Regions from separate parts of the Pseudarthrobacter sp. TRD_SC_9 genome, predicted to be linked through region 1. Evidence: riboswitches for the same ligand, from Rfam matches in the RefSeq annotation. Region 1 holds a riboswitch; the other holds the start of a gene.
What was found. A riboswitch is a leader RNA that binds a small molecule or an ion and turns the genes downstream of it on or off. The one in region 1 is predicted to bind thiamine pyrophosphate.
Positions count from the first base shown of each region.

Region 2: it holds a riboswitch for thiamine pyrophosphate, as region 1 does, so the genes downstream of both, thiO (glycine oxidase ThiO) here and thiC (phosphomethylpyrimidine synthase ThiC) in region 1, are expected to answer to the same signal.

Region 1 covers NZ_CM143956.1:2,283,950-2,291,355, reverse strand. Annotated here, with positions in the region: gene ACWA13_RS10760 (alpha/beta fold hydrolase) at 9-743, shown strand; gene thiC (phosphomethylpyrimidine synthase ThiC) at 749-2,551, opposite strand; TPP riboswitch at 2,546-2,653, opposite strand; partial or broken gene ACWA13_RS10750 (amidohydrolase family protein) at 2,718-3,829, shown strand; gene ACWA13_RS10745 (VOC family protein) at 3,904-4,779, shown strand; gene ACWA13_RS10740 (hypothetical protein) at 4,885-5,331, shown strand; gene rpsP (30S ribosomal protein S16) at 5,526-5,936, shown strand; gene ACWA13_RS10730 (RNA-binding protein) at 5,938-6,180, shown strand; gene rimM (ribosome maturation factor RimM) at 6,319-6,864, shown strand; gene trmD (tRNA (guanosine(37)-N1)-methyltransferase TrmD) at 6,866-7,406, shown strand, end outside.
Region 2 covers NZ_CM143956.1:2,692,987-2,700,392, forward strand. Annotated here, with positions in the region: gene ACWA13_RS12485 (thiazole synthase) at 1-840, opposite strand; gene thiS (sulfur carrier protein ThiS) at 843-1,079, opposite strand; gene thiO (glycine oxidase ThiO) at 1,076-2,374, opposite strand; TPP riboswitch at 2,370-2,489, opposite strand; gene thiE (thiamine phosphate synthase) at 2,516-3,193, shown strand; gene ACWA13_RS12505 (RNB domain-containing ribonuclease) at 3,242-4,744, shown strand; gene ACWA13_RS12510 (DEAD/DEAH box helicase) at 5,033-6,847, shown strand; gene ACWA13_RS12515 (DNA-methyltransferase) at 6,853-7,406, shown strand, end outside.

The DNA of each region.
Region 1 (7,406 bases):
GTGAGGTCATGTTCAAGCAGCGGGTAGTTTTTGTCCACGGTGCGGGGAGCTTTGGCTCCGCGGCCTGGCCCCGGCAGCACGGCATGGCCCTGGATTATGATGCCTTGTTCCTGCGGCGCCATGGCTTTGACCCCATTGCTGAGCCTCTGGAATCTTCGTTCGTCGAGGACGCCGCCATTGTGTTGCGTTCCCTGGCCGACTCCGGCCGGGGTGCGGCTGGAGGCCATGTGGTGGCTCATTCCCAGGGTGCCATCGCAGCGATCATGGCTGCCGTGGAGCGTCCGGACCTGGTCCGCTCCTTGACCCTGGTTGAGCCGGCTTGCCTGTCCCTGACAGCCGAACTGCCGGCCACGGCTGCCCATATCGAGTTGATGAAGCCTTTGTTTGATGTGCGCCACCAGCTCAGCGACCAGGATTTCCAACGGGAATTTGTGCGCCGGATGTTCGCTGCGGATTCAGGGGAATTCGCCACGCCGGAGGAGCAGCGGCAGGCCCGGCGGCTGCGCCTGCAGGCGCCACCCTGGGAAGCTCCGCTCCAGATCGTCCCCGGCGTGCCAACACTGGTGCTCACCGGCGGATGGGAACCGTTGTACGAAGAGATCGCCGGGTACCTGCGTGAGACCGGTGCCGTGCATCGAATTGCAGCAGGCGGGCACCGGCCCCACGATTCTCCCGAAGGCGACCGGTATATCCGGTCCTTTATTGCTGAGGCGAGCCGGAGCCGGCAGCCCCGGGCGTCGTGAGAAGCCTAGCCGTCAGCAGGAAGCCGGAGCTCGGGCAGGTACACCTTGCCGCCGGCGGCCAGGAACTCCTCGCTCTTCGCCTTCATGCCGCTGTACATCCCGGCAATGGCGGCCTGGGAATCGGCTGAACCGTATTCGTTCCGGATGTCCTGGCTGATCTTCATGGAGCAGAACTTGGGGCCGCACATGGAACAGAAGTGTGCCGTCTTGGCCGGCTCGGCGGGCAATGTTTCGTCGTGGAAGGCCTCGGCTGTCACCGGGTCAAGGGACAGTGCGAACTGGTCGCGCCAACGGAACTCGAACCGGGCTTTGGACAACGCGTCGTCCCGTTCATGGGCACCTGGATGTCCCTTTGCCAGGTCGGCCGCGTGGGCGGCGATCTTGTAGGTGATCACGCCGGTCTTGACGTCGTCCTTGTTGGGCAGTCCCAGGTGTTCCTTGGGGGTGACGTAGCAGAGCATGGCCGTGCCGTAGCGGGCGATTTCAGTGGCGCCGATAGCCGAGGTGATGTGGTCATAGCCCGGCGCAATGTCCGTCACCAACGGACCAAGAGTGTAAAACGGAGCTCCCTTGCACAGCTCCTGCTGCCGTTCCACGTTCTCCCGCACCAGGTGGAACGGCACGTGGCCCGGCCCCTCCACCATGACCTGCACGTCGTACTCCCAGGCGCGCTGCGTCAGTTCAGCCAGGGTATCCAGCTCGGCGAACTGCGCGGCGTCGTTGGCGTCCGCCGTCGAACCCGGACGCAGCCCGTCGCCCAGCGAAAAGGCGACGTCGTACCGGGCGAAGATTTCGCACAGCTCGTCAAAGTGCGTGTAGAGGAAGTTCTCCTGGTGGTGCGCCAGGCACCAGCCGGCCATGATGGAACCGCCACGGGACACGATTCCGGTGACCCGGTTGGCCGTGAGCGGCACGTAGCGCAGCAGGACGCCGGCGTGGATGGTCATGTAATCCACACCCTGCTCGCATTGCTCGATGACGGTGTCCCTGAAAATCTCCCACGTCAGGGCATTGGCCTCGCCGTTCACTTTTTCCAGTGCCTGGTAGATGGGCACGGTACCGATCGGAACGGGCGAGTTACGGATAAGCCACTCGCGGGTGGTGTGGATGTCGTCGCCGGTGGAGAGGTCCATCACGGTGTCGGCGCCCCATTGCGTGGCCCACTGCAGCTTGTCAACCTCTTCGGCGATGGAACTGGTGACGGCCGAGTTGCCGATGTTCGCGTTGATCTTTACCAGGAAGGCCTTGCCGATGATCATCGGTTCGGACTCCGGGTGGTTGATGTTGTTGGGGATGATCGCCCTGCCTGCCGCCACCTCTGAGCGCACCAGCTCCACATCGCAGTTCTCCCGCAGTGCGACGAACTGCATCTCCGGCGTGATGATTCCCTGCCGGGCATAGTGCATTTGGGTCACCGTCTTGACGCCGACGGCGCGGCGGGGCACCGGCCGCGCCCCCTTCCACTCAGCAGAAGCGGCGCCCCGTCGCACTGCGGACTTCCCGTCGTCGAGCAAATTCCGTTCCCGGCCGGTATAGGGCTCCGTGTCACCGCGCCCCTCAATCCATTCCGAGCGGAAGGCCGGCAGGCCCACCACTGGGTCGCTTCCCGGCCCCGCGGTCCGGTAGACCCGGAACGGCTCATTTGCCCGGCCATTGGGTGAGGGTTCCAGCGAAATCTCTGTGACGGGGACTCGGATTCCGGCGGCTTCATCGCTGATATATGCCAGCGAATGGGACTTCAACGACTGGGTTTCAGAGGTGGCAGCTTCATTTTGGACAGGGCTTTGCTGTGTTACTGGGGTACTCATTGAATACTCACTTCCTTCGCCGGCATTACCCGGACAGGTTCAACGGTCGCAGGCTGCGTCAGCCCGATCTCAGCCCCTGCAAGGGCACCCGTGTGGTCAAGAGGAAAGCTATCACAGCTGCTGCGGAGGGCCCTGTCACATTTGCATCCGGCCATAGGGTGGTGGAATGGCCAGCATCATCGAATTCAGCGGAACTGTGCTCACTGGACCTGCAACGGAACGGCGGGGCCTCTGGTCAGTTGACGGCAGGCTGACGTTCAACCGCCCGGAAGGCGTCCCGGATCTGGTCCTCGATGGTTGGGTGCTACCCGGGTTTGTTGATGCCCACTGCCATATCGGACTCGGTCCCGGCGGAGCAGTGGAGGCTGCTGCTGCCGAAGAACAGGCCAGGACGGACCTGGCAGCCGGAACTCTGCTGATCCGGGATGCCGGGTCTCCCGCGGACACCCGCTGGCTGCAGGGACGCGCAGACATGCCGTTGATTATCCGGGCTGGACGCCACATCGCCAGGACCCGCAGGTACCTTCGTGGTTTCGCCCAGGAAACTGAGCCGGATGGTCTGGTTGAGGCTGTGCGGAAGCAGTCCCGGTCCGGTGACGGTTGGATCAAACTGGTGGGGGACTGGATCGACCGCGACGCCGGTGACCTGGCGCCGTCCTTTCCTGCCGCCGTCGTCAAGGATGCGGTCCGCGCTGCACATGACGAAGGGGCGCGGGTGACCGCCCATTGTTTTGGGGAGCAAAGCCTTGATGACATGCTCGACGCCGGAATTGACTGTGTTGAGCACGCCACCGGCCTGCTTCCCAGGCAGGTCCCGCGCTTCGTTGAGCAGGGCGTGCCGATCGTGCCCACCCTGATCAATATCGCCACGTTCCCCGACATTGCCGCCCAGGCGGGGCCGAAGTTCCCCCGCTATGCCGCGCACATGCTCGCCCTGTGGGGGAGAGGCGCAACGAACGCGTCCTGGAAGCGTTCGAGGCTGGCGTCCGGATCTTCGCCGGCACGGATGCGGGCAGCGTCATCCGGCACGGCAGGATCGGCGATGAGATTCTGGCCCTCCACCGTGCCGGTCTGCCCATGGCCGCCGCGCTGGATGCCGCCGGCTGGGCGGCGCGGGACTGGCTGGGCGCACAGGGCCTTTCGGAGGGTGCGAGGGCGGACGTCGTCGTCTGCCGTGAGGATCCCCGGGCAGTGCCGGAGACCATCAACCGGCTGGCTCATGTGGTGCTGGGCGGGCAGGTGCACGGAAACGGGACTGTGGGAGCCAAAAACCCTTGATTTAGATTGAAGCTTCAAGTAAATTGGTAGTAGCGGCCCTCCAAACCCGAGGGCCATGCGACCGGGAGAATTCAATGAATGCAGAAGCCGTCAGCCAGGACCTCCTTCCTGCCGGGCTCACCATGGGCACCGTAATGCTAAAGGTGGGAAACATGAAGGCCATGACCGACTACTACCAGCGTGCCCTCGGCCTGGTGGTAGTAGCAGAGCAGGATGGCGGCGTCTACCTTGGCAGACTGGGCCGTCCGCTAATTCACCTGGCACCGGCGTCGGGTCTGCAGTTGCCGTCCCAGGAGGAAGCCGGCCTCTTCCACACGGCCCTCCTGTTTGAAGACCAGGCCTCCCTGGCGGCCACCGTGGCAACTGCCGCGCAGTTCGAGCCGGCGCTCTACGTTGGCAGCGCCGACCACCTGGTGAGCGAGGCGTTCTACTTCACTGATCCGGAAGGAAACGGCATCGAGCTGTACCGGGACCGTCCGCGCGAGGACTGGAGCTGGGAAGGCGGGAGGGTGGTGATGGACAGCCTGGCGCTGCCCCCGCAGCGTTTCCTCGAGGCGCACCTGACGGAACAGTCCCTCGCGTCCCAGCAGGACACCGGCGCCGGCGTAGGCCACGTCCACTTGCAGGTGGGCGACGTGCAGACTGCCCAGGACTTCTATGTAGGCATCCTGGGCTTCGAAGAGACCGCCGGCTGGCACGGCCAGGCGTTGTTCGTTTCCGCCGGCGGCTACCACCACCACATGGCCATGAATATCTGGAACAGCAGGGGAACCGGACCGCGCCGCGACACGCTGGGCCTCGGCGAAGTTCTGATCCAGGTGCCGGGAACTGACGACGTCGGGGCGCTGGCCGATCGCTTGAAGGTCGGTGGAGTAACGTCCCGCCACACCGGCGCAGAGTTGCGCTTCGAGGACCCGTGGCGGAACCGGATCCGCGTCGCCGCCGGCTGACTGCGAGGGCCGGGAGCTGTGGGTTAGGCTGAGTCCGAACGCCGGCGCGGCCATCTTTGGCAACTCGCGCCGGCCGGCAACAGTAACGAAAATGAGGACAGTCCCATGGGCTTTACCGAGATCTTTGTTTCCACCCACAAGGGTGCCCTGGCACGGGCGGCGGAACTCGACGACGGCGCCGGGCAGGCAGCCGAAGGCGTCCGCATTCCGGAGATCAGCGACTTCGAAATCGAACAGCTCGGCGCCCTGGCCGGCGCTGCCGTCCATACCTCGGGAGCGGATACGGAGCTGTCCATGGTGGACATCGCCAGCGACTCATTGCTCGGCGTGCCGGAGCCGATGGTACGGGCGTTGGCTGAACTGCTGACCTACGAACGCGAAGATGCCGAAGGTGTTGGTGACGTCCTGGTGGACGTCGCGGCCAAGTGGGCGGCTCAGGAAGACATGCCGTTCGACGCAGGCCAGGCTGCCGGATATGTACGTCGCGTGGCCGAACTTGCCGCCCTGGTGGAGGAATCCGAACGCACCGGACTCTACGTCTGGTCAAGCTAAAGCACCGGCTGTGAGGCCGGGGGATGCCCCGGCTCGAATTTGAGCCGCGCATCTGGCACAATAGACAGGTACTCGATCTGCACGGCCCCTCTCTCCGTGTCCGGATCCTGTCCTTTGAATCCCCAAGTATGGCCCGCCCCACGGGTGCAGAACGTCGGATTCGCCCCCTTTCTGAAACAGGAGTGACCACAAAAGTGGCCGTAAAGATTCGCCTTAAGCGCTTTGGTAAGATGCGCGCCCCGTACTACCGCATCGTCGTCATGGATGCCCGCTCCAAGCGGGATGGCCGTGCCATCGAGGAGATCGGCAAGTACCACCCCACCGAAGAGCCTTCATACATCGAGGTCGACACCGACCGCGCCCAGTACTGGCTCGGAGTCGGCGCACAGCCGTCCGAGCAGGTTGCTGCGATCCTGAAGATCACCGGTGACTGGCAGAAGTTCAAGGGCCTGCCGGGCCAGGAGGGCACCCTCCGGACGAAGGCGCCCAAGGAAGCTTTCGTCACCCCGGAAAAGGGTTCCGTGATCATCCCGGAAGCCATCACCAAGAAGGCAAAGGCTGAAGCTCCGGCCGACGCCGAAGCAGAGTCCACCGAGGCTGAGTAAGTTGCTGGCTGACGCGCTCGAGCACCTCGTCCGGGGAATCGTTGATTCTCCGGAGGACGTCAAGGTCAGTTCCAAGAACAACCGCCGCGGGGATACCCTCGAGGTCCGCGTTCACCAGGACGATCTTGGCCGCGTGATTGGCCGGCAGGGCCGCACGGCACGCGCTTTGCGTACCGTCGTCGCCGCCTTGGCCGACGGCGAGCAGGTCAGGGTCGACGTCGTCGACACAGACCGCCGCCGCTAGCGTCCAGCACTTCAGTATTTTGTCCGGCCCCTCCACCTGAACGGTGGAGGGGCCGGACTGTTTTGAACGACAATTGTCTTCCGGGCCGCAAATCACGCGGCCTCCATGACCACAGGTATTGAACGGAAAAGGAATCAGATGCAGCTCCAGGTGGCACGAATCGGCAAACCGCACGGTATCCGCGGCGAAGTAACCGTTCAGGTACTGACGGACGCGCCTGAAGACCGTTTCGTGCCAGGGACGGAACTCACTGTTGAACCCGCCTCGGCCGGCCCGCTGACCATCCTGAATGCCCGCTGGAACAAGGACATCCTGCTGCTTGCCTTCGAAGAGGTGGAGACCCGGAATGAGGCAGAAGCGCTTCGTGGCGCCAAGCTGTACATCGAGACCGAGGAACTGGACGAGGACGACGACGAAGGCTGGTACGAGCACGAACTGGTGGGCCTCGAAGCCAGGGTTGGCTCCCAGGTGGTCGGCACAGTGGCGGCACTGAACACCATGCCCGTCCAGGACCTGCTGATGGTCAAGACGCCGGAGGGGGAAGAAATTCTTGTCCCCTTTGTTGAGCAGATTGTGCCCGAGGTGAATATCGAGGAGGGCTTTATCCTCCTCACACCGCCGCCTGGGCTTTTTGAAATCAACGCAGAGAACAGCACCAGCTCCGAAAACGAGGAAAACGCTTAAGATGCGGATCGACGTCGTCAGTATCTTCCCGGAGTACCTCGCCCCGCTGGAGTTATCCCTTATTGGCAAGGCCCGGCAGGAGGGATTGCTGGAACTGAACGTCCACGACCTGCGGACGTTCACTACTGACAGGCACCGCACCGTGGACGACACGCCATATGGGGGTGGCGCCGGCATGGTTATGAAGGCCGAACCCTGGGCGCAGGCGCTGTCCGCCATCGCGCATGCCAATCCCACTCAGAACGCGGAAAGTGATTTCGGAGATCACAAGCCTGTCCTGATCGTGCCCTCGCCGGCGGGGGAGCGCTTTACCCAGGCGCTGGCCCACGAACTTGCCGGGGAACCGCAGCTCGCTTTCGCCTGCGGCCGCTACGAAGGCATTGACGAGCGCGTATTGGAATGGGCGGCAGACCACTTCACGGTGCGGCCGGTCAGCCTGGGTGACTACGTGCTCAACGGCGGCGAAGTTGCCGTCCTGGCCATGGTCGAGGCCATCGGCCGGTTGCTTCCGGGGGTAGTGGGAAACCCGGAATCCCTCGTGG
Region 2 (7,406 bases), 410 kb from region 1:
CTACAGGAACTCCGCCCGGCCCTCCATTGCTGAAGACGCCAGTGCGTGCTCCCGGCGAGGAATCCGCCCTGCCAGCCTTGCGAGCCGCCCGGCCTGCACTGCGTGCCTGAAGGCCGTGGCCATCAGCACCGGATCCTGCGCCCGGGTTACGGCTGTTGCCAGCAGTACAGCGTCACAGCCCAGCTCCATCGCCAGCGCTGCGTCCGATGCCGTGCCAATGCCGGCGTCCAGGACCACCGGCACAGACGCCCTCGAGACGATCAGTTCGATGTTGTGCGGGTTGAGTATGCCCAGGCCGGTCCCGATCGGTGAGCCCAGCGGCATAACTGCCACCGCCCCCAGGTTTTCCAGCCGCAGGGCCAGTACAGGATCATCATTGGTGTAGGCGAAGACCTTGAAACCGCGGCTAACCAGCTGTTCCGTGGCCTCTACAAGTTCGACGGCGTCCGGCAGCAAGGTGTGCTCGTCCGCGATCACCTCCAGCTTCACCCAATCGGTTTCCAGGGCTTCCCGGGCCAGTTCTGCGGTTAGGACGGCATCCCTGGCAGTGAAGCAGCCGGCGGTATTGGGCAGGACCCGAATGCCCTGGTCCTCCAGCAGCTGGAACAGGGACCCCGTCTCCGCCGGCGAGTACCGCCGCATGGCAACGGTGGTGAGTTCAGTTCCGGAGGCCACGAGCGCTGCACCCAGCCCATCCAGGCTCGGCGCGCCGCCGGTCCCCATGATCAATCGGGAGCCAAGTTCGACGCCGTCAATCACGAGCGGCGCCACGGCCGCCTCAGCGGGGGTGCGTGCCGCCGTCGACAGTTCGTTCACTGGTCGGGTCATCTGTTCAGACATTCCTAGCCTCCTTGTACTGCTGTAACAATTTCCACGTCGTCGCCGTCCGCGAGCGCCGTTGCTGCCCACTGGCTGCGCGGCACAACGGCTGCATTGCGGGCTACCGCCACTCCGAGCTTGCGCCCGTCCGTGGCCTGCCCGTTGACTGCCAGCGGACGGCCTGTCAGCCGGGTGACCAGGGCACTCAGTGAGGTACCGGGGTCCAGCGGAAGGTTTTCGCCATTGAGGGTGATGTTCATCGAGTTTCCTGTTGTTCGAACGGAAGATCCTGTAATGGATAGCGGCCTGGTCCTGATGGTGCCGCGGCTGTTGAGAAGCGGTCCGGGAGGAAGGCCTTCCAGCGCGGGTCCGGCTCCCCGTCGGCCAGTTCGCGGCAGATTCTGGCCGCCACCGGGGCGAGCAAAACTCCATGGCGGAAGAATCCGGTGGCAATCACCAGGCCCTCAACGTGCCCGGCAGCCGAACCTACTCTGCCCAGGAACGGCGCATTGTCGGGGGTGGCGGGCCTGGCGCGGGCAGTGCTTTCCAGCAGTTCGAGCTCTGCGACGGCAGGGACCAGCTGCTGGGCATCGCGAAGCAACTGGTATACGCCTCCTGCCGAGACGGCATTAGACCCGCCTCCGAACGCGTGGCCGGACAACCTGTCTTCGCGCTGGGTGGCCCCGATCACCACCGTCCCGTCGGTGCGCGGCACGATGTATACGGGAACGCCGTGCACCAGGCCGCGGATGGTGGCGGTCAGCAGGGGCAGCAGATGCTCAGGAACACGCAGCCGCAGGATGTCGCCATGGACCGGCCGCAGGGGCAAGTGCAGTCCATCGGGGAGGCCGGCCAACTGCCCGGCATGCAGTCCGTTCGCCACGATCGTCTCGCCGGCAAGCACCTCTCCCCCGCCGCGCAGGCGCACCCCGGTGACCTTACCGCCGTCGTACATCAGTTCTTCGGCCGCCGCCTGGATGGCAAAGCCGCCGGCGGCGTTTTCGACGCCTGCACTGCCGCCCTGTTTCCCGCCCAGGGCGTCCCGGAAAGCCTTGATCAGCAACCGCGGATCCACCTGGTGGTCGTCGGGGGTATGGAGGGCGCAGGAAATACCGGGGCTCAACAGCGGCTCGCGGCTGCGGGCTTCCCTGATGGTCAATGGCTCCACGGCGAGGCCGCGCTCCAGCTGGACCCGGCGCAGGTCAAGGAGCGCCGTGCGGTCCGCGGCGCCGGCACCTACGGTGAGGGTCGGCGTCGTCAAATATCCGGTGGCCGTTCCAGAGCTTAGGGCGAGGGCCTCCGCGAAGCACGGCCACAGCCCGGAAGATTCCACCATCAGCTCCAGGAGGTCCTCTTCCTGGTAGTGGTATTCGCTGACCGCGGCGAGCATTCCGGCGGCCGCCCAGCTGGCGCCGGAGCCCGGAGCATCATCGATCAGTGCCACAGAACGGCCGGTGCGCTGGAACTCCCAGGCCACGGCGTGGCCGATCACTCCTGCGCCGATCACGGCGACATCGGCACGGAAGCTTTGTGCCGTGGCGGCTGCAGCGTCCATCCTTGGATTCCTTCCCTACGCCGGTACTAGCCGGATCAGGTCAAGCGGTCGGCTCTGATGCCCTCTCAGCCAAGCCGTCTCCATGACGGTCATATTGGCTCCCGCAGTACCTCCCCAGCTTAGAGGAATTAGGCTGGATCCATGACAGCCCGCCCGGACCTCAGCTCTGCCCGCCTCTACCTCTGCACCGATGCCCGCACCGAACGGGGCGATTTCGAAGCCTTCGTTAATGCCGCTTTCGCGGGCGGCGTGGACATTATCCAGTTGAGGGACAAGACCATTGAGGCCGCCCAGGAGCTGGAACTCCTGGAGGTGCTCAGGCGGGCTGCCGAACGTCATGAACGGCTGTGGGCGGTAAATGACCGTGCGGACATTGCGCTGCTCTCCGGCACCCCTGTTTTCCATGTTGGCCAAAAGGACCTGCCCACGGCGAAGGTGCGGAGCCTGCTTGGCGCAGCACCCATCGTCGGCCTGTCCTCACATACGCCGGAGCAGGTGGACGCCGCCATCGCCGATGCCCGCACCGGAAACCTGGACTACTTCTGCGTCGGACCAGTCTGGGCCACCCCCACCAAGCCCGGACGCGCCGCCGTCGGGCTCGATCTGGTGCGGCATGCTGCCGCATCCGCCGGAACGGGCGGCACCGATGTCCCGTGGTTCGCCATTGGCGGGATTGACCACGGCAATGTGCGCGAAGTAGTGGCGGCGGGTGCCGGCAGGATCGTGGTCGTACGGGCTATCACCGAAGCCCGGGATCCCGCGGAGGCCGCCGCCGGCCTCCTGTCAGTGCTCAACGCCGGGATGCGGGCCAGCGCCTAGCAGTGTGCCGGCGAGACGCCACGGCAAAACCGGGTTACGCTAAATTTCGTGTCGCACCATCGCCTGGGACCCAGCGTCCATGACCGGAATAACGCCCTTGCCGAAGCTCTGAGCGGGCTGCGAACAGAGCTGGAGCTGCCGGGACCCTTCCCTGACGATGCGCTCAAGGATGCCCTCGAGTCCGTGGAAAACCACAGGCTTCCGGAGTTCGATCTGACGCACGTTGAATTCATCACCATCGATCCCGCCTCTTCGACGGACCTGGACCAGGCCCTGTACATCGAGCGCGCGGGCCAGGGTTACCGGGTGCTCTACGCCATTGCGGACGTCCCTTCCTTCGTCGCGGCTGGTGGACCGCTCGACGCCGAAACCCGCCGCCGCGGACAGACCTTCTACGCGCCGGATGGCCGGATTCCGCTCCATCCGGAGGTCATCAGCGAGCAGGCCGGCAGCCTCCTGGCGGACCAACTGTGTGCGGCCTTTGTCTGGGAATTCGGGTTGGCCGCGGACGCCGGAGTCGAATCGGTGAGCGTACGCCGGGCTGCCGTGCGCAGCCGGGCCAAGCTGAGCTACGCGGGAGTGCAGGCGGAGCTGGATGCCGGCACGGCCCGTCCCATGCTGGAACTCCTGAAGGAGGTGGGCCTCAAACGGGTTGAACTGGAAAGGGCCCGCGGCGGAGCCAGCCTGAACATGCCAGAGCAGGAAATCGTGCAACTGCCCGACGCCGGTTACCGGATTGCCGCCGCACCGCAGCTTCCGGTGGAGGACTGGAATGCCCAGCTTTCGCTGATGACAGGTATGGCAGCGGCGTCCCTGATGGTGGCTGGCAAGGTGGGGATACTGCGTACCATGCCAGCGCCGGACGAACGGTCACTGCGGCACTTTAAGCGGCAGACCACGGCCTTGGGCAAGCCCTGGGATGATTCCCTCAGCTACGGCGAATACCTGCGTACCCTGGATCCCGCTGATCCCCGGCAGCTGGCCATCCTGCATTCGGCGGGGATGCTGTTCCGCGGCGCAGGCTACACCACCTTCGACGGCGCCGTCCCGGACAATTCCGTGCAATCAGCCATCGGTGCACCCTACGCCCACACCACTGCGCCGCTGCGCCGGCTTGTTGACCGGTTTGTGCTGGTGATCTGTGAGGCCCTGAGCAACGGACGCGAAGTCCCGCAGTGGGCCCGCGAGGCCCTCCCGGAGCTCCCGTCGATCATGGCATCCTCGGACCAGCTGGCCGGGAAGATGGAGCGGATGGCCCTGGATACCGTTGAGGCGGCCCTCCTGGTCAACCACATCGGCCAGGAATTCGACGCTACGGTCATCTCCGGTTCCAAACCCGCCAAGGCAAACGGCGGCAATGGCAACGGCGCAAACGGCAACGGCAAGTCCAACGGCAACGGCAACGGCAGGCCGTCAGGGATTATTCAGATTGCTGACCCAGCGGTCACTACGCGTTGCTTCGGCGAGATGGAATCCGGCACCCTGGTCCGCGTCCGCCTGGTCAGCGCTGATATTGCCGCCCGGCAGGTTCACTTCGAACTGGCGGACTGAGCTTGCGGAGCGGCGAAATGCCGGGTCGTCAGGTAATCCCTACCCGTACGGCTAGACTGGAAGGGTAGAAATGGATGCCCGGTCGTTGATTTTGCAGAAAATACAAATTCAACAAGCCCGCCCCTACGCGATCTTGAGAAACACCCGTTGGTCACCAGTGCCAGCATCAGATAGCCCGCGATCGGCTTCCACTGGAATTGCCTGCGTGTCAGAGCGTGCTCCGGAACGGCCCACCCGGCCGCACCGTTGAGCAGGCCGCGCAGCCCAAATGAATAAGGAAACTCCACTGTGAGTGAATTGCATACCCACCAGCTTTTGACTGATGAGTCCGGCCTGGAAATCCTTGAGCCGGAAGAAACCATCATTTCCGACGAAAAGCCGCACGAAATCGAAGCACTGACCTTTGCGGACTTCAAGGTCCGTGCCGACATCGTTGAGTCACTTGCCGACGCCGGCATCACCCATCCGTTCCCCATCCAGTCCATGACCCTGCCCGTGGCGCTCTCCGGGCACGACATCATCGGTCAGGCCAAAACCGGAACCGGCAAGACCCTGGGCTTCGGCATCCCGGCCCTGCAGCGCGTCGTGGGCCGTGACGATGCCGGCTTTGACAAGCTTCCCGTGCCCGGAGCCCCGCAGGCCCTGGTTATTGTTCCCACCCGTGAGCTCGCCGTCCAGGTGGCCAACGATCTGCAGACTGCGTCTCGTAAGCGGAACGCCCGTATCGCCACCATCTACGGCGGCCGTGCCTACGAGCCCCAGGTTGATGCGCTGCAGAAGGGCGTCGAGGTTGTGGTGGGTACGCCAGGCCGCCTGATCGACCTCTACAAGCAAAAGCACCTCAATCTGAAGAACGTCAAGATGGTCATCCTTGACGAGGCCGACGAGATGCTGGACCTGGGATTCCTGCCGGACGTCGAGACCCTGATCGCAGGTACTCCCGCGGTCCGCCAGACGCTGCTGTTCTCCGCCACCATGCCTGGTCCGGTCATCGCCATGGCCCGCCGCTACATGACGCAGCCCACGCACATCCGTGCCGCCGATCCGGACGATGAAGGCCTGACCAAGCGGGACATCCGCCAGCTCATCTATCGTGCACACAGCATGGACAAGATCGAAGTTGTTGCGCGCATCCTGCAGGCCCGCGGCCGCGGCCGCACCATCATCTTCACGAAGACCAAGCGCACCGCAGCCAAGGTTGCCGAGGAACTGGTAGACCGCGGCTTCGCTGCCGCCGCCATTCACGGCGACCTCGGCCAGGGTGCCCGCGAACAGGCACTGCGGGCCTTCCGCAACAACAAGGTGGACGTCCTGGTGGCCACCGATGTGGCCGCCCGCGGCATCGATGTTGACGACGTAACGCACGTCATCAACTACCAGTGTGTCGAAGACGAGAAGATCTACCTGCACCGCGTAGGCCGTACCGGCCGTGCGGGAAACAAGGGTACGGCCGTGACGTTCGTGGACTGGGACGACATGCCGCGCTGGGGGCTCATCAACAAGGCTTTGGGGCTCAGTGTTCCCGAGCCCGTGGAAACGTACTCATCCTCGCCGCACCTGTTCGAAGAACTGGACATTCCCGAAGGCACCAAGGGACGCCTGCCCCGCGATAAGCGCGTTCTGGCCGGCGTTAACGCCGAGGTTCTCGAGGACCTCGGTGAAACCGGCAAGAAGAACACCCGTGCAGGATCCGGTGCCGGTGGCACCACACGCGGCGGAGACCGCCGTGGGGACAGCCGTGGCGACCGCGGGGACTCCAAGGGTGGCCGGGACGCCGGTCGCAGCGGCGGCCGCAACAGCGGTGACAGCGGACGTGGAAGGAACCAGGAGCGTGACGGAGAAGTCGCTGGGCGCCGGCGTCGTCCGTCAGCTGAAAGCACCTCCGTGGAAATTGCCTCTGAGCGCACTTCCGCAGCGAGCGCGTCCAACCAGGGCACCTCCACTGCTGCTGCGGGGACATTTGCTGATTCCGTTGCCAGGGCAGACGCCGAACAGCCCTCCCGTGCCCGTCGCAGCCGGACCCGCACCCGTCGCCGTAATGGCGAAGTGGTTACCAACGGCGAATCGGACGGTGCCGGACAGAGCAGCACCGAGGCACTCTAGTCAGAATGGCCGAATCCGTCTGGGCGCCGGACGGCAGCAACCTGGTGGTTCATGCGGACAACGCGACGTTCCTCCCGACGCTGCCGGACGGCGCCTTCACACTCATTTACGTGGATCCGCCATTCAACACCGGCAGGGTCCAACGGCGCCAGGAAACCAAGATGGTGTACTCGGAGGATGGCGACGGCGACCGGGTCGGCTTCAAGGGCCGGTCCTACAGCACCATCAAGGGCGCCCTGCACCGCTACGACGACGCCTTTAGCGACTACTGGGCTTTCCTGGAACCGCGACTGGTCGAGGCGTGGCGGCTGCTGGCCGATGACGGCACCTTGTACCTTCACCTGGATTACCGGGAGGTTCATTATGCCAAGGTCATGCTGGACGCGATCTTCGGCCGCGAATGCTTCCTCAACGAAATCATCTGGGCGTACGACTATGGTGCCCGGGCCAAGAACCGGTGGCCCACCAAGCACGACAACATCCTGGTGTACGTCAAGAATCCGGCGCGGTACCACTTCGACAACGCCGAGGTAGACCGCGAGCCGTACATGGCGCCAGG